Teredinibacter purpureus: one gene and its partner. The protein of the gene in region 2 interacts with the protein of the main gene of each other region in a pairwise test. Links are inferred from orthologs where the notes say so. Each region holds a gene or a part of one and is shown on either strand. Other genes may lie near its edges. The genes, in order: mobA and moeA.

Region 1 (12,094 bases), 450 kb from region 2 along the record:
GAAATGTGCGGTTGCTAGCCAGTGGTTGATAACAACAGTGTTCTGCATCAACGCCTTAAGCTTAAAAGGTAAGTGCTTCAGGTTTGTCTAGGTCGTTCACAACTCGCCAATTTCCGCCACCAGTAATCACCTTATTGCTCCAAAGTGAAAGGCGGTTTAAGTAGTCTTGCGGGTTTTGGTTGTCTGCTCGAAGCTTAGTAACGTTGAGCGCTTGCACAGTAAACCCTTTTAAATTTAAGTCGAAGTCACGTACGTAATCTTTAGGGAGTTCTTCTTTTAAATCGGAGTAGATCATAATGGTTTTACTCCCGACATTCGCTTCGTTTAGATATTCGACTCCTTGCAGTAAACCGCCCGAAATATCGGTGTAGGCACTGCTTTGAACCGTGCCAACAAAGCGCTCTATTTGGGTTGCGAATGTCCGTTTTTGTTTATTCGCAACAGATGGACGTGCATCTAACACCACCTTTGCAATAATGTCTTTTTCACTAAAACTACCGCTATCAATACGAGCAACGGCGAAGGTATCGCCGGGTTCCAGTATCGCTAACATAAAATTGATGAGTTGCTGTGCCTTGGTTAACTCTTGGGTATAGGTGCCAGAGGTGTCTAGTAGTAAGTAAACACCGCGGGCATAGTTTGTGGGTGGTGTATCGCTGCAAGCCGTGAGCCCGAATATTGAGGTGAACACCAACCTGATAAAGAGGGTTTTAATGTTGTGGAATAGAATAGTCATTCTGACGGCCTTATTAGTTAATGCGGTTTCCGGCTTACTTTTCGGTGACCGTGTTTAAACGAGCTTTCGATGGTGTTTCCAGTGATTGGCGAATAAGTGCTTCACACCATAAAGGCGCCGCTATTAGAAGGTCATACAAACTGATCACGATTTTTCCAATGTGCCTAACCATGGCCGCTGTTATGCGCATAATCACAGCGGTTACCGTTAAGGCTAACTCCAGTACGCTACCGAAAACGCTTCGACCCGTTTGGAGTAAATACTCTAGCGGTATGGCAACCATCGTGAGAGCGAGCGGTAGAATAAACCCGAGTGTCATGTTGGCTGCGAGTGGTATCCACTCGTTAATGTTCGTATCTGTGAGTGGGGTAGTGGCGGTTACGCCGGCAAGTGAGGCACGCAAATCGGCGAGATCTCCCGCTATTTGATCCCGCATAAAGGCCAGCGCCGATTCAGTTGACGCTAAAACAATAAGTACAATTGCGGCGGCAATCATAATGGTGCGTCTTATGCGGTCATCCATAGCGCCAATTAATGGGAATAGTGACGTTATGCGCAGGCTTTCCAATAGAAATATACCGGCAGTCATTTCTAAGCAAATAATGACAAGCGCGGCTAAATCGGCCACCTTAACCCCCGCGACTCGTTGCACCGAGCCAACCATTTCTGACATGGGTAATGCTATCAGGTGAAAGTTGAAAAACGCGCCGCCAATGGCAATAGTTATGACCAATGCCGCGATAATAAACTGGGTAATAGAGGATGCTTTAAGGGCGCGTTCCGCTTTGTCTCTACCGGCGACAATGTCATTAAAGCGAATCATTTGATGATCAATATTATGGCTTCGTGTGACGATTTCTTTAAGGCGTTCGCCCACTTCGTCAACGCTATAAGCCAGTTTTCGCCAATAGGGCGTCATACTTTTTAGCGCGTTGTGGCGAGTGAATGATTCTTTTCGGTAAGCTGCAAGCGTTTCTTTATGCTGTTGTTCAGCGGAGGCGTGAATTTGCTCTAAAACTTTCCCGCCAATGGTTGCTGCTTTTTCCCCGTTTTTAAGTTTTGCTATGGCGTCGACGGCTTCTACCCAATCAGGCCCCGCTAATGGTACTTCACGGCTTCGTTCGTAATCGTCTTGTATACGCGCGACTTGCGCTTGCATTTGGCGTTGTAACTGTGGGTAGCCACCAAGATCACGTTGGACAAATTTATTCACTTCAAAAAACTCTTTTTCAAGGTCTCGTTCGGCTTGCTCTCTCCCTTGGGCGAGCAATACCTCTCTGTTTCGATGATATAAGCGAATGCGGGCGGCTTGCAGTGCTTTTGCTGCGAGCCTAAGGCCACTGTATAAACTGTTGAATGAGCCATTTAGCGCACGATGAGCTGCGTTACGGGCAATGTAGAGGACGAGTGTCCCCCCAATAAAGAGTATTGCGAATTCACCCCAACTATTGAGGGTGAAAGGAGTCTCGAAGATCATAGTACGTACCACCTTGATTGGGTGAAATGTAAGGGTATGTTGGCTGCGAATGTTAGTATTCGCGGTAGTTGTGCTTACTTTATCAACGTAGAGGTGGTGCGAGAGGGCGTTGTTCACGTTTTCGTGGTGATCAATTCTGTCCAAATATGGCGAAATATGGCAGCGCTAACTATTTGATTTTAATAAGAAAAAAAATGTGAACTTATCGCTGTGTTACGGTCAAAGTTTGAGCTAGTAAGGGTGTGCGCATTGGATCAGACGCTTTACAAGTCCACCCTTTACTCAAGCGGCGATAACTAGTACCTTGGTCGCCCTGATTTTTCGGTCTTTAAGGCCTAATTATCACAACGATCAATAAGAAAGAAAGACACAGATTCCGGCGTAGTCAGCCTCCTCTAAATGGTTAATTTTTTGGGTTAATTCAACGAATGTTACGAAGTACATCCCCCTTCTTGTATGCTTTTTCCGTATTACTTTTATTGAGCCTAAACGGCTGTGGCAATGATACTGATCGGAAAAAAGGTGCCGTTACCGATTTTAGCGACCTTACCGATATGCGCTTAAGCAGTTTGGTGATCGATCAAGGTACGTTAGTGCCGGCTTTCGATCCCGACTATATAGGCACTTATGCGCTTAATGTCCCCAGTGATGTGACGAGTATTAATATTACCGCCTCACCTTTAAACGAAGACATTAAACTTGCTATTGCTAAGCGAGAGCTGGAGCGCGATGAAAATGGCGATCCGGTACTTGATGAAAATGGTAATAGTACGTTCAATTATTTGGGCGAAAATAACGAGATTGAGCCTGGCGAGGTTGATACTAAAACCTTGGCAGAAGGCGATAACATTATTGTATTGAGGATGTCTGAAGACGGAAATACCCGTCGCCTTAATTACACTATAAATGTTCATCGGGTGAGTACGTCAGCAAAGCTGCTGAATATTGTGGCGACCAATCAAGCCTACAATTCTGATGATGCGTCAGACGTTTTTTATCTGGCACTCACTCCTGAATTTAATTCTTCTGTCTTTTCTTACGCAGCTGAAGTGCCTTATGCGGGCTGCATGATAACTGTCGGTGCGCAAACCAACGAACGTCATACCAGCGTAACCATTAATAATCGAGAAAGTGCTCACTTTCAATCGATTGAGCTAAACGTGGCCGAGGGTGACAATTTAGTCGAACTAGTGTCTCGTGCTGAAGATGGTGTTGGCGAAGAAACCTATCAGTTAACCGTTACTCGAGCTGTTGGCACCACAGAAGAGTTGGCTGCAGATACGACTTTGAGCGCTATGGAAATTGTTGGCGCAGAATTACAAACCGATTTTGGTTGCTTAATTCCGAGTTATCTTGGTGCTTACAATCAAAATGTCTCAGGCCTACAGTTAACCGCTAGCCCTTCAGTAGAGGGCGCAACCATGACTTTGGGTGTGCCGGAACTGAGTGATACTGGGGTTATCTTAAGTGTTACAGAACCCCAAACGCTATTAGCGGGTGTGCCGTTCGCTATTGATGTGGACGGTGTCGATTCCGTTGAGCGGGTACTAGAAGTCACCGCCAGTAATGGCACTAATAAACGGTATTACACGCTTTCGCTAGGGCGCAGAGAGACTAATTGGGTATTGGTTGAGACTGTCGATGAGTTACAGGCAGCGTTGTTAAACGCCGAGCCTAATGATGAAATTGTTGTGCGTCCCACGTACTACTTCGGAACAGCTTCATTAGACACAAGCGGCCATGAAGACGCGCTTTTTTACAGCGATCGTAGTGGTACCGCTGATACTCCCATAACATTGCGTAGTGCCAGTAGTGGCGCTTATCCCATATTATTTGGGGAAAGCCAGACAGAAAATGACGTGTTACGTCTTTCGGGCGATTACTGGGTTGTGAACAACATCCAAACCTATGGCGGAAGAAATGGCATTGTTTTGGATGGCGCGAGCTATAACGAGCTTACAGGGTTAACGGTGAGCCATGTGGGTGAGCGAGGTATACAGCTTCGTAACGGTAGTTCATATAATAGTCTGCGACGCTCTTTGGTTTCGAATACTGGTTTGTCTACGCGTGAAGGCTACGACGCATATGCTGAAGCTATTGTTGTTGGTTCGCCCGCAGACGAATGGTCCAGTGCGCCTTCAGGTGTTTTTGACCCAACGAATATGAGCAATCGTATTTTTACCAATATTCTTGGGCCAAATGTGTTGGCTGAAGCCATCGATATTCATGAAGGTGTTGAATCAACTGAGGTTAAGTTCAATGTTATTGATGGCCTTGGGTTGTCCGCAAACGCTGAGCAGTCTGCGTTGATCGTTGTGAAGGGGAATGATACTGATATTAGCTTCAACACCTTTATTAATGAGTCGGGCGAAGCGTTAAACCATGTTGTTGCCGCTACTACAGTAGAACGAGATTGGGTGACACAAGCGTGGGGGGAAAATACGCATTTTTATCAAAATAAAGCGGATCTTGGTGGTGCAGCCACTGCGCTTGCGAATAGCGGTAATGTTGCGGTATTTAATGCGACTGAAAATACTCGAACTGATGGGGTAGAGGTAAGTTACGTTGGAGCGGGTATTAATACGGAATACTCAGTGCCCATCTATCAGATTCAAACAGTTGTTGATACACCGCTGTGCTTGGCAGAAGTACGCCCTTATACCACGACGGATTCCGGCATTAATTTGTCCGCTGGTATAGAGATGCAAGCGTGTGGGAATGCGGCTGAGCAATTGTGGAAGTTTGTCCATGATGAAGATGGGTTTGTTTTCATTGTGCCATCAGATGTTCCTGGGCGCACACTGGCGCCACAAACACCGCTTTATGTGGGTGAAACAGGGCTTCCTGTGGTGACTGCCGAAGTTGACTCGTTAGGCGTTATTCTTAACCCTGAAGACGGCTTCTACCTTCGTTGGCAGCTATTTTACGATGGTGATGAAGTTATTATTGTTAACAAAGGGGATTGGGGTCGGCGGTATGTGTTGACCGGCGCTGCAGAAGTGGGTTCTGCCGTTAATCTTGCTGTTAATATTGGCCACGAACTTCAGCGTTTCCGTTTAATCGCTCAGTAATCTGTTTTACTCTGAGAAAAAGGGCTTTTAAAGCCCTTTTTTTGTGCGTGAACATTTTATTTTACGCTGCATTCACGGTGATTTAGTTCTATGCTCGGTACTAGTATTGCCTTGTAGTACTATTGCCTTGTAGTACTATCCCCTTGTGGCACTATCCCCTTGTGGCACTATCCCCGTATATGCCTGACCGTAAACCAACGTTATGACGCGTGTTTGTTTGTGTAACGTTGCTTTTGCTTACCCGTCAAACTTGTAGACCCAGTTTCGTTTTACGTTGTCGCATACCAACAATGTCCTACCAACCTCCATGCACTGCGTAAGGCTGTGAGGCTGGCTTTCGTCGTATCGACGTTTAATTCCGTTACGAGATTTCTCGGCCTTTAGTAATTGGAACATGGCCGAAAAGCGATTGGCAAAATTGCCGCCGCGTTGCTGTATTTCGTCGAATGTTGCGGCAAAGCGTGTAAATGACATCGTTGAATCACCTAATCCTATACTTAGCATTCGATCTAAATAAACGGGGTAGGTTTGGCTTAGGTAGTAAAGGTCTGTTTCGTTTAAATAAGCGGCGTGATCACGGGGCCGTATGGAAAGCGTATTCGTGGGGCTGAGCGCACGAGAAGAGAGTTCGCTATTCGGTTTATTCGTTTGCAGATGGTAGCGACCAAACTGACAGTGGATGACAAGTGGCAATAGCTGGCAGCGGCTAGAAAGTGGCGCGTTTTCGGTGTGGTGGGCTTGTACCGCTGTATTCTGTTGTTTTGTTGTGGGTATTGGCGTCGCTGTATCGGGAAGCGCCTGTAGTGTTTCTCCATTGAGAGGGGGCAATGATAGCCCGGCTTTTCGGGCTGGCGCTTTGAGCAGTAGCCGTTGGATCTTTTCAGCGTTACCACGAAACTCCATAAATGTTGGTAAGGCTGCGCTTTTGCCTCGCGCTTTAAGTTCGCAATAAAGTTTTTCCAAATCTGAACGTGCTTGCTCAGCGCATGCGATAGCGTGAGTAGAGACCATAAACATGCATAAGAGCATAAGCGCAATGTAGGCATGTTTTACGTAAGAAAGGCACTGTGTGTTTTTCTGGTGTGTCATTGGGAGCGTTGTTCTAGTGCAATGGCTTTTGCTTTAGCGTGGTCGTTGGGTGTGTTTATGTTAAAAAACAGGTGTTCTTTCAACGTTGGTGATGCAACAACAGCGTCCGTAGTGAGGCACACGCGTGTTGAATTTAACGAAGCCAGAAAGCCTTTTGCTGAGCGTTGGCCAGATGCCAAATACTGGGTAAGTACAGGGAGTGTTGATGCATGCCATAGGCCGGTTAAAAAATGGTCTCGGCCTTGCCAGCATATATAGTGTGCCTTACTAATAGGTGTGTTTACGGTACTGTCAAATAGTCGTGTCACTAGGTTGTCGGGCAGAAAGGGGGTGTCGCCAGGTACGGTTAACAGCCATTCGCAGGCTGGTAGCGGTTTTAGCCATTCGAGCCCTTTTTGTATACCTGCCAAGGGGCCTTCGCGCGTTTCGCCATTATCTTTGAGTACTGGGCGCTCATGGCTGAAGTGCTCTGCTATTAGGTGTGCGGGTAATGGGTCGTTATAGCTGAGGGCAATAGCTCGCACCTGAGGTTGTAACGAGTTAAGGAGTCTTTGCAGGAGCGTGTGTTGCCCTAGAGGCAACAATATTTTAGCTTTACCGTTCATACGACGGTTTTCTCCACCGGCTAGAATGAGTGCGGCTACTGGCGGTATAGTAGAAAATGAAGATGTCATAATCGTATTTAATCGGTAATATCCCGTTCCCCAGTCTGGGCAACTTTATAACTTACTATCATACCCGAATTATGAAACTAGAAGACATTCGTCGAGAATACCTCGCTGGCGGTTTACGCCGAGATAACCTACAAGATAACCCTATCACGCAATTTAAACTGTGGTTGGATCAAGCCATTGAAGCACACATTCCAGATCCCACTGCGTTTACTTTGGCTACAGTGTCCAGCGAAGGGAAACCAAGCCAGCGCATTGTGTTGTTGAAGCATCTGGATGAACGAGGGTTCGTTTTTTTTACGAATTATGCGAGTCAAAAATCCCAACAAATTGAGGTGAACCGCAATGTCTGTTTGCATTTTCCATGGCACGGAATGGAGCGTCAAGTAGAGGTGGAAGGCGTTGCAGCGCGAATACCGCTAAAAGAGTCGCTCGCGTATTTTCTTTCTCGGCCACGTGATAGCCAAATAGCGGCTTGGAGTTCTCGGCAAAGCCATCCAATAAGCTCACGTAAAATGTTACTGATGCAATTTGAATCGATGAAAGCTAAGTTTGCAGAAGGAGAGGTGCCTCTACCGGATTTCTGGGGGGGGTACCGTATTGTTCCGAGCGCGTTTGAATTTTGGCAAGGGGGAGGCAGTCGTTTACATGATCGTTTTCAATACGTTAAAAGCGCTGAGCAACGTTGGGCGATTGAGCGCGTGGCTCCGTAGGGGCTATCCAATACACACTACTTTTATTGAAGCGAGTGTGGCGTACCTTATTCCTCTTAATAGGGTGCTTGTCATCCTTCTGTCATTAAGCCGACATACTCTCTCGCCTATTACCGTTGCCGTCGAATGAGGTGTAGAGAATATGATCCAGAAAAATCGTGGATTTACCCGTATTGTTAAAGCCACTGTTTATTCTTACAAGGGTATTCTAGCGGCGTGTCGAAATGAGGCTGCCTTTCGACAAGAGCTTGTGCTCGCGGTTGTACTTATTCCGGTCGCGTTGTGGTTGAACCTTACTACATTGGAACGTGTGGTCTTAATCTTCTCCGTTATAGTGGTGTTAATAGTGGAGTTACTCAATAGTGCTATTGAGTCTGTAGTTGATCGCGTGGGTTATGAACATCATGAGCTTGCTGGGCGCGCGAAAGATATGGGGTCAGCGGCTGTACTTCTGGCTTTGACGCTTCTTGTGTTTGTTTGGGTCAGTGTTATTGCCTTCTAGGTTTGATCTTTGTCTTGATAGACTTTTGGTTTGAGGTGTGGCGACAAGGCCATAAGTGCAATACAGTCTTGAAAAGGGATGCTCAGTGCGCCATGCGCCAAATTAAATTACAGCCTTCCTCATTTCTTGCATTTTTCCCATGGAATTAATTCTTTCCCTTTAAGTCGAAGTTTTAAGCAATACAGATTTGCTTGAAAAATAGTGCCTTTAAGCGTTAAAACGCAATTTCTTATAATTGTTAATGCTTTATTGTGAGTTTTATTGTTTTTTTTTACATGATATTTTTCATTTTATGGCTTTATCTTTAATGCGTATGTGCTATATTATTAATCAGTAACGTGTTGTTCCGCTGCGTGAACACGGTTCAAGTTAGTCGCAGCGTTTAGAATGTTGTTTACATTTGTTGTTATATGAGTTTGTTATTCGCTTAATTTTGATGTGATTTATGTGTAACTAGTCCCAGCCCGCTTCCGAGCGGGCTTTTTTTTGTTTGTGGAATTGATTCTTCGGATTGCGGGGGGTAAAGGTATCTTCGTGGTCAGAAAATCAACATAAAGAGCGTGGCGCGCTAGAAAGCTTAATGTGATTCTAGCGTTAGAGCGGTAGCTGAGTGGTGTATTTAATCTGTTTCAACGCAAATACAGAGTTCACTGAGGCTACATTGGGTAAGTGCACTAGCTTGCTCTTTAGTAGTTGTTCGTATTGATCGACGCTCGCGACAATGACTTTCACTAGGTAGTCTTTATCCCCTGTAATGGAATAGCATTCTACGACCTCGTTAAGAGTATGTACGGCGTTTTCGAAAGCAAGTAGTGATTCTTCATCGTGACTTTTAATTGTGATGTAGGCGTGAATAACAACACTCAGATTTAAGTGCTCTGCATTGAGCAGCGTTACGCGGTTTTGGATATAGCCGGTTTCTTCTAGCCGTTTTACCCTTCGCCAGCAAGGCGTGTGAGAGAGCCCTACTGCCTCGCCCAGTTCGGCCATCGAAATGTCGGCATTGGCTTGTAGGCTTTTTAGTATTTTGATGTCGTAATTATCGAGTTCGACAGAGGTCATGACAGGTCCATTGTGTGCTTTAAATAGGGTAGAATCGAGCTTTCGGCACGACTTTACACTGTGTCTCCCTAGTCCTCAACGTTGAAAAAGTTCTATGTTCGATTCTCTTTCCACTCTTCCTCCGGACCCTATATTGGGCCTTATAAGTAAATTTAACGCTGACCCCAGAGAAGACAAAGTCGATTTGGGTGTTGGTGTTTATCGAAATGCTCAGGGCAGAACGCCCATTCTTGACTGTGTGAAACAAGCGGAAACACAGCTACTAAATACTGAAGACACGAAGGCGTATATAGGCCCTCTCGGTAATGCGGTGTTTAATCAACAGATGGCGGAGCTTGTCTTGGGTGATTCCCATGCTGAACTTGATCGTTTAGCGTTGGTTCAAACGCCTGGCGGTTGTGGTGCGTTGCGCGTTGCGGCCGAGCTTATAAAGCGTGCTAGCCGCACCAGTAGTATTTGGGTGAGCGACCCCACCTGGGGCAACCATGTGCCCTTACTCGGGGACGCAGGAGTGCCGATAAAACAGTACCCTTATTACGACTTCTCGACACATACGATACGATTTGAAGAAATGCTGGCATGCCTTGAAAAAGTTCCTGCGAACGATTTGGTGTTGCTGCATGGTTGTTGTCACAATCCGAGTGGTGCTGATTTAACGCGTGAGCAGTGGCAAGCCGTTGCAGATGTGGCTCAGAGGCGTGGGTTTGTTCCGTTTATCGATATGGCGTACCAAGGCTTTGGTGAAGGTGTAGCAGAAGATGCCTATGGTATTCGATTGATGTGTGAACAATTACCCGAGGTGTTGTTAGCACTCTCGTGTTCAAAAAACTTTGGTTTATACCGTGAGCGAGTAGGTGCAGTAGCCGTATTAGGTGCGAGTAAGGCGATCACAACTTCTCATATCGCGAGTATTGTTCGGGGTATTTACTCTATGCCGCCGTCACACGGCGCGGCGATTGTGGCGAATATTTTATCGAATGACGCCTTACGGCAAGTATGGTTTGCGGAAGTTGATGAAATGCGTAATCGAATTAAAGCTATGCGTGATCAATTCGTGGCGGCGATTAACAATCGAGGTGCCGAAGGTCGATTTGATCATATTGCTCGTCAGCAGGGAATGTTCTCCTTTTTAGGATTGGGTGAGCGCGAAGTAGCCGAGCTGGCCGATGCTTATGGTGTTTATATGGTGGGAACAAGCCGGATTAGTTTGGCGGGCCTCAACCACCAAAATAGGGATAAATTTTGTGATGCGCTAATGCGCGTCATATAAATGGAATAGACATCCCGATCGCAGAGGGAGCTTCTATACTCAAAATTAGGCTCCAAGTTTTGCGTTCTATCCCGCTGAAATATCGACCTTCAGTGCTTCTTTTTGCCCGCGATACGCATGGTATCGCGAGTGTTGAAAGCTAATGTTATAGAGCGTGACGTATTCAAGTGAGCATTGAAATGTTTTGATTTATAGCGAGGGCTCATGTCGAAGATCGTCAAAATGCATGTAGGTGAACTGCGGGTTGGGATGTTTGTATCCAAATTAGATAAAGACTGGTTGGATACCCCCTTCATAATGCAGGGCTTTCTACTCGAAGTGCAGGACGATATTGATATCGTATCGGAATATTGTGAGAGTGTGTGGGTCGATACGGATTACAAAGAAACAAAATTAAGTGCCAATAGTTCTGGAGATGGCACCGCCTCGCACGCAAAACCCTCAAACGATGCCTTTGCGCCGGAAGTATCTATTCAAGATGAGCATCGAAAGGCGTACAAGGCATTTCGGCAAGCCCGCTCTCTCACCAAAACACTGTTGGATGACATTCGTTTGGGTGGAGCGTTAGATGGTGCTCAAGCCCGAGACATGGTTAATGACTGCGTCCAATCGGTTATTCGGCACCCAGACGCGCTTTTGTGGATGGCAAAAATTAGAGATGAGCGAGAATATACGGCTGAGCACTGTTTAAATGTCTGTATTCTCGCCATCGCGTTTGGGCGACAGCTGGGTTTCGACGAAGCAGAGCTGCACAATTTGGGCATGTGTGGATTACTGCACGACGTAGGTAAAATGCGGGTGCCGGAAGAAATTGTAGATAAGCCCGCAAGCCTCACGCCTAAAGAAATGCGTTTAATGAAAGCGCACACGGTACATGGGCGTAACCTATTGCTGGCGAGTTCCAATATATACAATGGCGCCATTGATGTTGCGTATAGCCATCACGAACGTATCGACGGGCAAGGTTATCCCCGTAAATTACCGGGGCATGGTATTTCTCGGTTTTCGCGTATTATCGCCATCGTAGATGCTTACGACGCCATGACTGCTGATCGTTGTTACTCACGCGCAAAAACGTCAACTGAAGCCCTTAAAATAATCTACAACGAAAAAGGTAAGCATTTCGACGAAGCGCTAGCATTGAAGTTTATTGAGACCATTGGCCTTTATCCCGCAGGAAGTTTGGTTGAACTATACAGCGGTGAAGTGGGAATAGTTGTGGAATCTAATCCGAGATTACGCCATTTGCCTCGCGTGATATTGTTGCTCGATGAAGAAAAACAAGTGCGTGAAAAAGAAACAATTAAAGATTTAGCGTATATAGAAACTGGCGAAATGCCACGTAAATTTTTAATCAAGCAAGTTTGGCGTGATGGTAGTTTTGGAATACGTTTGCGGGAATATCAGAAGAAAGGATTGATTCTAAAACACTAGTAGTATCAGTGTCGTTAGGTAAGAGATCGAATCTATAGATATTTATGGATCGTATTTTATAGCATTAAT
Region 2 (12,292 bases):
GACAAACAAAGCGTTATTGAGGAGTTTGAACGGCTAGAGATACGAGGAAAAATACGACCCGATTTTTCACAATACAGCGAAAAGGATCTCGTTCTTTATATCGTGACCCATTACCATAATGTTCATCGCAAGCAATTACCCGAACTTATTCGGCTAGCCAGTACAGTCGAAAAAGAGTGGGGCCACGACCCGCTATGTCCCGTAGGGTTATCGCAATGCATTAGAAATATACTGGAAGATACATTGGCGCACATGGACAAAGAAGAAAAAACCCTTTTCCCCATGATTATCCAATCTAACTGGGACATGGCCGCAAACTGTATGGCCATATTTCAATTCGAGCACGGCGAACATGTGCGCTCGCTGAAGAAGCTTCAACGCAGCGCCCACAACTTTCAATTGCCCACCAACGCCTGCAGCCACTGGAAAGCGCTCTACATGGGACTACAAGCGTTCATCACCACAATGCGCGACCATATTCACCTAGAAGACACCACCTTGTTTGCGCGAATGCCAGATTACTTGTCGCTCTCTAGTCGCTCTTAACGCCCAGACCCAGCGCACGAGTACCAACACATCTCAGCGCCTTTTATGCACTCAAAAAAAAAGCCCGCACAAAGGCGGGCCGAAGATTGTAGACTAAAGATAAATCACTACGGATTATAGAACTCGCCGTCCTTACGTAAATAAAACCACCAATTCACAAACACACACACGGCATAGAAGGCGGCAAAACCAAACAGCGCAACTTCAGGTGTTGTTGCTTTGATTTGCTCACCGAGCACCTTAGGTATATAGAATGCGCCATAGGCTGCTACAGCCGATGTCCAGCCTAATACAGGCCCCGCCTGTTCTTTCGGAAATACCATAGCGATGGTACGGAAAGTAGAACCGTTGCCAATGCCGGTTGCCGCGAACAACAATAAGAAGAGAACAAAGAACGCAACGAAATGCTCTTCGGGTGTAGACGAACCGTAGGCCGCCTTCATGTAGTAGGCAACACCAATAGAACACGCAACCATCGCAATAGAACAGATTTGAGTGACTAATGCCCCTCCCACCTTATCGGCAACCCATCCACCTAACGGACGAATGAGCGCGCCTATAAAGGGCCCCATCCACGCGTACATCAATGCACTAGGCCCATTAGGGTTAGCCGTATCGTGTGTCATAACCCCGTCAACCATGAGATGCTGATAACCAAATATGACTTTAATCGATAGCGGAAAAGAGGCCGCGAAGCCAATAAACGAGCCAAACGTCATCGTATAGATAACGCTCATAACCCACGTATTTTTATTGTTAAATATTTGATACTGACGGCTAAGATTGCTTTTAATCTGCCCGGGAATTTGCTTTAACAAAAATACCGTTGAGGCAATAACCAACACTAATACGATTTCTTTCGGCACCCCAAAACCAGAACCATTTGCCGATTCTGGTAATAATAACCATAGACCAAACGTGGCCGTCAGAAAACCAACCAACAACATACCGCTAATAATACCGAAACTGAAAACGGGGTTGGGTATTTGGGGCGATACATCGTTAGTACGTAAATTGTTCATCCCAAACCAACCAAAAAACGCGAGAGGTACTAACAGTAACAACCAAATAAAACCCGCGTTTTGTATCCAGGTTTCGGCGCCCGCTGGTATTTTACCAATGAGCGTACCGGAGGTATTCTGCAGCACCATCGACTCTCCACCCAACGAACCAAAGATACCAAAGGTCATTGCCAGAGGAACCAAAATTTGCATGGTGGTTACACCAAAATTACCTAAGCCCGCATTCAGCCCCAGCGCCAAACCCTGCTGTTTTTTCGGATAGAAAAAACTGATATTCGACATAGACGACGCAAAGTTTCCGCCACCAAAACCCGACAACAACGCCAACAACTGAAACACCCAAAGCGGCGTATTCTGATCACTTAAAGCAAGGCCAGCACCTAAAGCCGGAATCATTAACAATGCCGTTGTAAAAAATATGGTGTTTCGACCGCCCGTTAAACGAATAAAAAAGCTACTGGGAATACGCAGAGTTGCCCCTGTTAGCCCCGCAATGGCCATTAATGTAAATAATTCCGACTTCGCAAATGGGAAACCAAGATTCAACATTTGTACCGTTATAATGCCCCAATAGAGCCACACGGCGAAGCCGCACAGTAAACTAGGAATCGAGATCCAAAGGTTACGCGACGCAATTTTTTTACCCGTACTTTCCCAAAATTCTGTGTTCTCGGGATCCCATTCATGAATATCTGCACCACCGGCTTTTGGTTTTCCTCCAACCGATCCGGTTTTGTCGTCGACTACTGATTGAACCATCTTGCTCTCCCATACCGAAATTAACCGGCAGTTAAAAAAATGACGGCTGTACTATGGAAAAGATTGCAGTCGCGAACAAGGCGCGCCAAGAGGTAGAGAATAAAGGCCACGCGGCAAAAGCCTATACCCCCAAAGAGGTATCACCGTAGAGATACGCTGATTCAACCGCTATACGTGCGCATCATAAATGGGTACGGACACCAATGGCCCGACAATATCCTTACGAAAATAGCTGATATAGATCAAATGCCTGCTGGGTGTCACACCTGTTATTCGTTATAATTCCACTTTCTCTTGCCACGACAGTTTCGCCCTTTCAGCGCAAAATAAGGCTAACACCATGACAGAAAACGCCGCGACCATATTACTTGTCGACGACCATCCCCTACTCCGAAAAGGCCTAGCGCAATTAATCGAGTTCGAAGATGAATTAGTTGTTATTGGCGAAGCCAGCAATGGTAAAGATGCAATTGCGATAGCGGTAGAAAAAGATCCCGACCTCATTGTGTTAGATTTAAATATGCAAGGTATGGACGGTATAGAAACGCTACGGGGCCTAAGGGAAGCTGATGTAAGCTCTCGCATTATTATGCTCACCGTTTCCGATAACGACGAAGATGTTGTAAGTGCAATTACGCACGGCGCAGATGGCTACCTGCTAAAAGACATGGATCCCGAACAAATTCTTGAAAACTTAAAAGAAGCCGCACTGGGAAAAATGGTTATCAGCCAGAAACTCACCCATATTTTGGCTGGCGCCATTAGAGGCGAAGGTAGCGATAGGCCCAATCTACTGGCAAAATTAACCAGCCGTGAACATGAAATTTTAAAGTATATTGCGAAGGGTTTAAGTAATAAACTTATTGCACGAGAACTGGACATATCGGACGGCACCGTTAAAGTACACGTTAAACATATCTTAAAAAAATTAAACTTGCGTTCTCGCGTTGAGGCCGCAGTATGGATGGTCAATCAAAAATGAGGCTTTCAAAATGAGCTGTTGTGACGCACCAGGATTATTGCCATTAGAGCAAGCTTTAACGATGCTGCAAGAAGCGCCCATCGCTACGCTCGATATAGAGACCATTCCTCTTGAAGAATCGCTTAACCGAATACTGGGCCGCGCACTTATTTCGCCTCACAATATTCCTAATTACGATAATTCAGCAATGGATGGTTACGCACTCAACATTACTACAGCACAACATCATGATACCTATGTAATAGCGGGAAAATCGTTTGCAGGCGCACCTTACGAAGCGGTTGTTGGCGAGGGCCAGTGCATTCGAATTATGACCGGCGCGAAAATTCCTACGGGTTGTAACAGCGTGGTTATGCAAGAAAACACTGTCGTGCACGGCGGTGCTATCACGCTAACGCAGCAGGCAAAGGCCGGCGATAATATTCGTAAAGCCGGTAACGACATTCAAAAAGATACCTTACTACTTAACGAGGGAAAACGGCTAGGCCCTATCGATATAGGCTTATTAGCAACATTAGGCCAAGCAAAGGTCGCCGTGTACCGAAAAGTTCGAGTCGGCCTATTTTCGACCGGCGACGAGATTACACCACTGGGTTCACCGTTAAAAGACGGCTTTATTTACGATAGCAATCGCTACCTTTTACACGCCGCATTACAACGATTAGATATCGAAATTAAAAACTACGGCAACTTACCGGATGATCCCGCGATTATTGAAAGCACTTTTATTCAAGCTGCTCTTGAGTGCGACGCCATTATTTCCTCTGGAGGTGTTTCCGTTGGCGATGCCGATTTTACACGGGATGTACTGCAAAAGCTGGGCGACATCACTTTTTATACGTTAGCCATGAAACCCGGCAAGCCCTTTGCGTTTGGCACTATTACCACACCAGCCAACCCCTCACAGGTTGCTACCTTTTTTGGGCTTCCCGGGAACCCTGTTTCCGCCGCGGTAACCTTTCATCAACTCGCGCTGCCGACCATACGCCGCATGGGTGGCGAAAACGTTACCGTTATGCCAATTTTACATTTACCGTGTGATACCCCGTTACGAAAAAGCCCCGGTAGAGTTGACTTCCAGCGGGCAAATTTACACACCCAATCAGACGGCACTCTTTCGGTGACAACAACCGGCACACAAAGCTCTGGCGCACTCTCGTCACTGTCAAAAGCAGACTGTTACATAAGGTTAGAACAAGACCGAGGCAACGTTGCTGCGGGAGAAATGGTAGACGTTATTCCACTGGATAATTTTCTGCGATAGGCACACGCGTAAGTACGCCAATATTCAGGATAATCGCGTTTGCATCTCTTTGTCTAGGATTGACTAAATAGATAGATAAATAAAAGAAAGGTAAGAAACCAAAAGCCCGACAACAGCTTCCAAAACATTAAGCTGGAGGCTTGCTTTTCTTCAACAGGATCCGGCCTTAAAAACTCAGGGTTGGGCACGGTGAGATCTTTCATAAACGCGCCGATATAACCGTATCGATTTTCCAGATCGAAATCTACGCCTTTTTTTAACGCACCGTCGAACCATAGCGGTATAACAGGATTAAAGCGCGAAGCGTCTAGGTAGCGAAGCCTATCGTAATCAAAGGCCGTTCGACACTCTTCAATGGCATCGCCGTAAGGCAGGTGCCCGGTAAACATTTCATAGGTTAAGGTTGCAAGCGCGTAAACATCACCTTTAATACCGGGGTTTTGGCCCATCAAATAAAGCGGGTCAGAATAGGTGGCGGTGCCTAACGCATTAATATGCTCTAGCGGTCGCTGCATTTCGGCCAAGCCGGCAACATAGACCGACCCGAAATCGACAATAATAGCTTTATCTTCACGGGTTATCAGTACATTCGCAGGCCGTAAATCTTGGTGGATAGCTTCATTATCATGGAAGGCCTGTAAGCCATAGGCTATCTGTTTAACAAGTGCAATCGCCCGCTTAGGGCTTGGTGGCTGTTGCTCCGCAATCCAGTGATCAAGGCCTCGCCCTTCCACATATTCCATCAAATAATACAAACAACTTTTCTTACGATTAGACGGTACAATTTTCACGACATTGTCATTATTAATTCGGCTTCCAATCCATTCTTCCTGAATAAATCGGTCAATATAGTTGATATCGTCTTCGTAATTTCGTGAAGGTGTTTTCATTGCATAATGCTCACCTGTTTCGGTATCTTCCACCAAATACAGTTGCGAGCGCGCAGAGGCAAATAGAATTTTCGTTACCTGATACCCATCCACATTCATACCGACAGATAGATCTGGCGGGAACGGTAAGCGTGTTAACTTAATACTGTAGTCGTCAAGGCTCTCTTCAGGCAAACCGTCAATAATGGCTACCACGGCACTAATATTGTCGTCGCTGCCGGCCGCGTGTGCGGCATTCACAATGGCATCGCTGATTTCTTGTGCGCTGCCGTCGGCACTTAAATAATCACATAGTGCGTCGCTATCAAGAAAATCATGGACCCCATCGCTCGTTAACAATAACCGCTCGCCTTCAAGAAAAGGTTGCCGCCCGTAATCAATATTCAGGCGGCTATCCATTCCCACTGCGCGGGCGAGAATTGCACGATTTCGCTCAATAAATACCGTGTGATCTTTCGTTAACTGGGTTATTGCCCATTTTGACTGTTCATCTCGGTGCAAATGATAAATACGGCTATCACCTACATGAAAAAAATGAGCCGTTCGCCCCTTAAATACGACGGAGCTAAAAGTAGTTAAATAGCCTTTTCCTTCTGTTATAAACTCGTGACTTTTCCGATAGAGCCTTAGATTTAACGTGGTAATAATTTTTTCGCCAGCATGACTTACCGACCATGTTTCGGGCGTTTTGTAATAATCTTCTATAAACCGTGAAACAGCCGTAACACTTGCCTCCCGCCCAGCCTCTGCTGAAGAAACGCCATCCGCAACCAAAAGTGTGACGCCTTTGTTTTGCAACAAATAGTCATCGTCTGGAATGTTGACGCCTGCGCTATCTTCATTGATGGGTTTTCGGCCTGCAATCGAACACCACCCCGCGTCAATTTTTAACGGGGCTGTGGCTGAGTCGACCCGAAGCTTGGGCTCAGTGTTAATCATCTTGCTGTTTTATCCCACGTCTATCATTTGTACAGTGCCATCGGGTAGCACTTCGGAAATTTGACCTTTTGGCTCATCCAGCATCATTGCAATACAAAATATCACGAGCGCTGATGCGGCAATCACCAGAAAAAATGTACTGTAATCAACGAAGCTCAGTACCGTTAAATAAGTAACAGCGCCAACGTTACCATAAGCACCAGCCATTCCCGCTATCTGACCGGTCATACGACGTTTAATAAGCGGCACAATCGCAAACACAGCACCTTCTCCCGCCTGCACAAAAAACGAGCAACACATGGTGGCCATCACGGCTAAGGGTATCCACCACGCCGAGGTAATTTGCGCGAGCACAAAATAGCCCACGGCTAGGCCACCTATAAGTACCATTAGGGTTTTACGACGACCAATTTTGTCCGATAACCACCCACCCGTTGGGCGCGCAACCAAATTCATAAAGGCAAATCCAGACCCTAGTAAACCCGCCGTTACAGGGCTTAAACCGGAAAATGTTTCGAGAAAAAATAACGGTAACATAGATACAACCGCAAGCTCAGACCCGAAGGTTACAAAATAGGCCCAATCTAGAATTGCCACTTGTTTGAACTTGTATTTATCCAATGCCTGTACGCCGTGCAGCAGCGCATGTTTATTGACCGCCCATATTTGCGTTATTTGGAAGATCATTAACAATAATAATACGCCCCACAAAATATACATCGTTTGTGTTGTGAGCAAGCCGACCCCAGTAGGCGATAGTTTCCAGGCAAGCACACCCAACGCAACATACATGGGAATATTCATAAGTAAATAAAGATAGAAATCGCCCCAACTGGTTACCTCCAAACCACCTGCGCGTTTAGGCTTAAAATAAGTAGAGCCCTTGGGCGTGTTACGTGCAGCCACGTAATAAAATATACCGTATAAACCCGCTACGATTCCCGTACTGGCTAACGCGTAACGCCATCCATTCTCACCCCCGTAGACCAATGCTAACGTTGGCAGCAACATAGCCGCCGCCGCCGAACCAAAATTACCCCAGCCACCATAGATGCCTTCTGCTACGCCCACAGTTTTATGTGGAAACCATTCACCCACCATACGAATACCAATCACGAAACCAGCCCCCACAAAACCCATTAAAAATCGCAGCATTGCCAGCTGCTCATAGGTTTGTGAAAACGCAAACGCTAGACAGAGAAAGGACGATATGACCAATAGCGCACTATAGACCCTACGCGGCCCAAATTTATCAACCAATATGCCAATGACAATTCGAGCAGGAATCGTTAACGCAACGTTTAGAATCATCAAGGCCTTAACCTGCTGAACGGAGAGGTCGAACGCTTCTTTCATGTATATTAATAAGGGCGCGTGATTAAACCAAACCATGAAGGTTAGAAAAAAAGCAAACCATGTAATATGAAGCGTTTTAATCTTAGGGTCTTTAAAATCAAGCAATCGAATGGTGTTATCAGTGGACATGGAACCTCCGCACAAAAAAGTATTGGGCGGAGTGTGGCGGTCGACCGGATTACTGCGTTTGACTTACATCAATCAGCGAGAAATATTTTCAGCCGCGCAACGCAACGGTGACAATTTAACTACCCCATTTGAGATTAGCAGGAAAGCGTTCACGCCCCTAAATTAGCACTACCCTACCCACAAGGGGGTACACTTGAGAGATGCGAATCCACTGCTCTAACTTCTAGTAGGCATAGCCCGCCTAGCGTTAAGTGAATTTGTTACATTGCTTACAACGAAAGAGGGTCGCTAGGTTTTATGCAAAAAAGTCTGCTGTTCAAAGGTGCCAATCGCGCACTACTACTCGCAACCATTGCCTTTGGTGCCAATTTTTCCGTATGGATATTATTTGCAGTTCTTGCTTTGGAGCTTCAAACAACACTTTCACTTTCTGCACTCGAACTCGGAATGCTCTTTGCGTCGCCTATGCTAACGGGGGCCTTGCTGCGTATCCCCGCAGGTTTTCTGGCAGACAAATACAACCCTAAAATGCTATTTGTGCTTCAAATGTTAACGGTTGTGCCTTCGCTATTACTCTTGCCTTCTGCACACTCACTCGCTGACCATATGTTGCTCGGCCTTTGGATAGGGGTTAGCGGTACATCATTTACCTTTGGTATTCGGTACATCACCGATTGGTTCGAACGTAGCCAACAGGGTACCGCCATGGGCATATTCGGCGCGGGCAATGCCGGTGCCGCCTTAACGCTCGCGGCAGTGCCATCAATTGTCGAACATTTAGGCTGGGCCACCATAGGGCCTATTTACGCCACTGGGCTTTTACTCACTGCTTTTGTGTTTTTATGGCTAGCACCTACTCGGCCTGCGCAAGCCAACAAAGTTAGTTACACCGCTACGCCTCTGACACTAAAACAAATTGTAAGCACCTTACAAATTTGGCGATTCAGCCTCTATTACTACTTTGTATTTGGTAGTTTTTTAGCGTTGATATTGTGGCTTCCACAATATTACGTTAACGCCTACGGCCTATCGGCCAAACAAGCCATGGCCTTCACCCTTTTCTTTGCAGCCACCTCAAGCATGGTACGAGCGTTAGGTGGATGGTTTGCAGACCGGTATGGCGGCCGTTCAGTTAATTGGACGGTATTTTGGACCTGCCTCGTGTGCTTATTTTTTCTGAGTTATCCGCCTACCAGTATGACTATTCACGGGGTGCACAGCGACGTGCTGCTCACTATTGAAGTGAACGTGTGGGTTTTTACCGCACTTATTTTTGTTATCGGTATTGCTCAAGGTTTTGGTCGCGCAAGCGTGTACAAAATTATTAACGATTATTACCCCCAACAAATGGGCTCAGTGGGCGGCTTTGTCGCGGCCATGGGAGCCTTAGGTGGGTGCACACTACCTCTTGCGTTCGGGCTAGTGGTGGATGGAGTAGGTATTTATAGTGCCTGCTTTATGCTGCTGTATGGCGTGCTCGCCATTTGTATGATTGCAATGTTTTTTGCACACAAATCTGACCGCTTTCAACAAAGGCTAAGCCAGGCACAAAGTCATAACTTTTTGGACAGTGAATAATTAACCGCTGATTACAGTGCACGAAAAGAGTGCCGGTATTGAGCGGCAACACGAGCGGATTCGCACTATTTTTTCTGCTCTGTGCCCCATGACGAAACACTTTAATTACGTAAGGTTTTTAATACAACAGCCCCAATAGAAAATTTTACAGTAAAAATTTTTGTTATTTTTCATGGCCGCTTAACATACAAAAAGTAACGATAAGTACGTTGCTACAGAGAAAAAGTACAATTCCATCATATTGATATTAAAGAGTTTTTACGCAAAACGAGTCGCTCGACTGTATTTCGTCGGCCACTCATGACACCCACAATGAGCAAATCGGAATTACCTGTTGCGGTAAAAATATAGCGGACACAGACCGTTCTTTGAAATATCGGTACACATTATGCAGTAGAGATAATCGTATTGTGCTGTGACCCATTACTGTCACAACTTACCCGCAGACAGTAATGTACGCACTAAAAGCAGTCAGCATTGTTGCTGCTGCTTTATTCGATTTTCCTTTGGGGGGAAGTTCGACAGCAGCCATTTTTTGAATATGCAAGATTAAATATTGGTCTAACTTAAGGAAACATGAATGAAAACATCACTCAAACTCTTCGCTAGTACTGCTATTGCCGTAGTTGTATCAACACCCGCTTTCGCGAGTGAATCCGCATTAGAGACTTTGATCAACGAAAGTACGACAAAAGTCGATTTTCGCTATCGTTACGAAGGCGTATCGCAAGATGGAATCGCCGAAGACGCGGCCGCCAATACATTACGTAGCCGCTTAACGTTTAAATCTGGAACTGTAAATGATTTTTCGTTTACGCTCGAGATGGATGATGCTCGCCCTTTAAGCGCTGAAAATTACAACACCGCAACCAATGGTAATACGGCCTACCCAGTTGTAGCAGACCCAAAAGGCACCGATTTAAACCAAGCGTACGTGCAATATAACCGTGGTGGTTTTACCGCGCTAGGTGGCCGTCAAAGAATACTGCTCGACGACCAACGTTTTGTGGGTGGCGTGGGATGGCGACAAAACGAACAAACCTATGATGGTTTAACCTTTAAATACGACGCTGGTGACTTTAAGGGTAGCTATAGTTACGTCAATAACGTAAACCGTATATTTGGCCCACTTGGTTCGGCCAATCAAGCCGCCGACTGGAATGGCGATGTTCATCTCGTGAATGGAGCGTATTCCCTTTCCGACAAACAAAAAGTGGTAGGTTTTGTTTACTCATTAGACTTTGAAAATGCCGCTGGCGCATCAAGCGATACAATAGGTATTCGATATACAGGCGATTTTGACGTCGCAAAACTAACCGCTAGCTATGCCACTCAATCAGACGCGGGCGACAACCCCACCGCCTATACTACTGACTACTATCTTGCCGATTTAAGCGGAAAAATAGCCAGTAAAATTTCGTGGAATGTTGGTGTAGAAGTGCTCGGTAGTGATGACGGTAACAAAGCATTTACAACACCACTGGCCACCTTACACAAATGGCAAGGCTGGGCCGATAAATTTTTAGTAACTCCCGCCGGCGGAATAGAAGACATTTATGTTGGTGTAGGTGGTAAGGCCGGGCGCGTAAAATTAAAAGCCGTTTACCACACGTTTAGTAACGTGCATACCGGTGACGATTTAGGCTCTGAGTTTGATGCTGTTGCGGTTTATCCTATAAACAAAAAAGTGAAAGCGGTTCTTAAGTACGCGAACTACAGTGCAGACACCCACCTAAGTGACACCTCTAAAGTATGGTTTATGGTTCAAATGTCGCTGTAATATATTGCCATTAAAATAGTGTTCTCACAATAGCGCCAAAAAGGCTCTTTGAACGGTATTGTTGTCCCATAGTTTTTAGTCATAAAGTCATCCTCATTTGAGGGTGGCTTTTTTGTTTCTGGGGGGGAGTGGATTGAACCATTACGTAAGTGGCTTTCGTTCAAATAAGCTGACCTGCAGTACCCGCATTATTCGCCGAACAGTCCAACTGGCTTTCGCGCAGAAGCGTGTAAATGAAACAAGTATGATGGAACAACAACGCCTTGAAAGGCGCCTTTTTTATAGACAGAATAACCATTGTTAAGCGGATAATATTTTTTCACGGTTGTACAAACCAATCGCTACTAACAATAAAATGACGGCCAACACCAACGTACCACCACTGGAGGCCACAATGTGTTGCCACTCGATAGTTTCATTCTTAATGGTCTTATCAATAAGTGTGTACTGGCTATAAAAAGGTATCAGCATAACGTTTATCGTGTTTTTAATATCGGCAAATTGCCCCACTAACATCGGCACCATCGGAATAATATACAACAAGCTAATATACGTTTGTGCCTCTTTAGCACTCTTCGTAAACGCCGCCGTGGCCATTAGCATACTAGTAATCAGAAAACTGCAAGGCAACGCAAAGAGAAAAGAGCACGCTACAGCTTTCGCCGACACATTCAAAAACATCGCCAGCTCTTCAAAAGGTAAAAATCTAAAAAGAAGATAGAGGCTTATCGCCGATAGCAACCCGGACAAAAACACAAAGCTATATATTGCGGCATATTTTCCCATCACGACCGATTTTCGGCTCATTGGCAAGGCCAACAACGGTTCCAATGAATTTCGTTCACGCTCACCGGCCGTAATGTCAACCGCTAAATAGAAGCCTCCAATCATCATTGTAAAAACAATAATAAAGTACATAAAAAACCCGAAGATCATGCCACTAAAACCTTCGCTGGATAGATCATGCTCAACCACTTGAATGACTTGCGTTAACTGGTAATCTACCCCGCGCGCACGTAAACGCCAATAATGTAAATGCCCTGCGTA

The links.
Region 1: the proteins of moeA (region 2) and mobA interact in binary tests that used the Escherichia coli proteins (3 or more experiments, as listed by UniProt). The link is inferred for Teredinibacter purpureus from one-to-one orthologs.

The regions. Positions count from the first base shown.
Region 1 is NZ_CP060092.1:2,484,630-2,496,723, forward strand. Bases 5,209-7,945 are described here. They hold mobA (molybdenum cofactor guanylyltransferase), read right to left. Parts: upstream 7,048-7,945; coding sequence 6,370-7,047; downstream 5,209-6,369. Other genes in these bases: H5647_RS10650 (cadherin-like beta sandwich domain-containing protein), read left to right, coding at 5,209-5,284; H5647_RS10655 (hypothetical protein), read right to left, coding at 5,522-6,295; pdxH (pyridoxamine 5'-phosphate oxidase), read left to right, coding at 7,119-7,757; H5647_RS10670 (diacylglycerol kinase), read left to right, coding at 7,900-7,945. Also shown: H5647_RS10640 (VWA domain-containing protein), read right to left, coding at 62-736; H5647_RS10645 (hypothetical protein), read right to left, coding at 771-2,213; more of H5647_RS10650, read left to right, coding at 2,642-5,208; more of H5647_RS10670, read left to right, coding at 7,946-8,259; H5647_RS10675 (Lrp/AsnC family transcriptional regulator), read right to left, coding at 8,854-9,321; H5647_RS10680 (amino acid aminotransferase), read left to right, coding at 9,416-10,591; H5647_RS10685 (HD-GYP domain-containing protein), read left to right, coding at 10,796-12,025; transcription elongation factor GreB, read right to left, coding at 12,068-12,094. UniProt on the Escherichia coli protein: Transfers a GMP moiety from GTP to Mo-molybdopterin (Mo-MPT) cofactor (Moco or molybdenum cofactor) to form Mo-molybdopterin guanine dinucleotide (Mo-MGD) cofactor.
Region 2 is NZ_CP060092.1:2,034,739-2,047,030, reverse strand. The notes cover bases 2,512-5,446. They hold moeA (molybdopterin molybdotransferase MoeA), read left to right. Parts: upstream 2,512-3,319; coding sequence 3,320-4,573; downstream 4,574-5,446. Other genes in these bases: H5647_RS08695 (bifunctional protein-serine/threonine kinase/phosphatase), read right to left, coding at 4,627-5,446; narL (two-component system response regulator NarL), read left to right, coding at 2,668-3,309. Outside these bases: H5647_RS08715 (hemerythrin domain-containing protein), read left to right, coding at 1-546; H5647_RS08710 (MFS transporter), read right to left, coding at 654-2,327; more of H5647_RS08695, read right to left, coding at 5,447-6,402; H5647_RS08690 (NarK family nitrate/nitrite MFS transporter), read right to left, coding at 6,412-7,887; H5647_RS08685 (MFS transporter), read left to right, coding at 8,185-9,465; H5647_RS08680 (alginate export family protein), read left to right, coding at 10,046-11,245; H5647_RS08675 (ABC transporter permease), read right to left, coding at 11,546-12,292. UniProt on the Escherichia coli protein: Catalyzes the insertion of molybdate into adenylated molybdopterin with the concomitant release of AMP.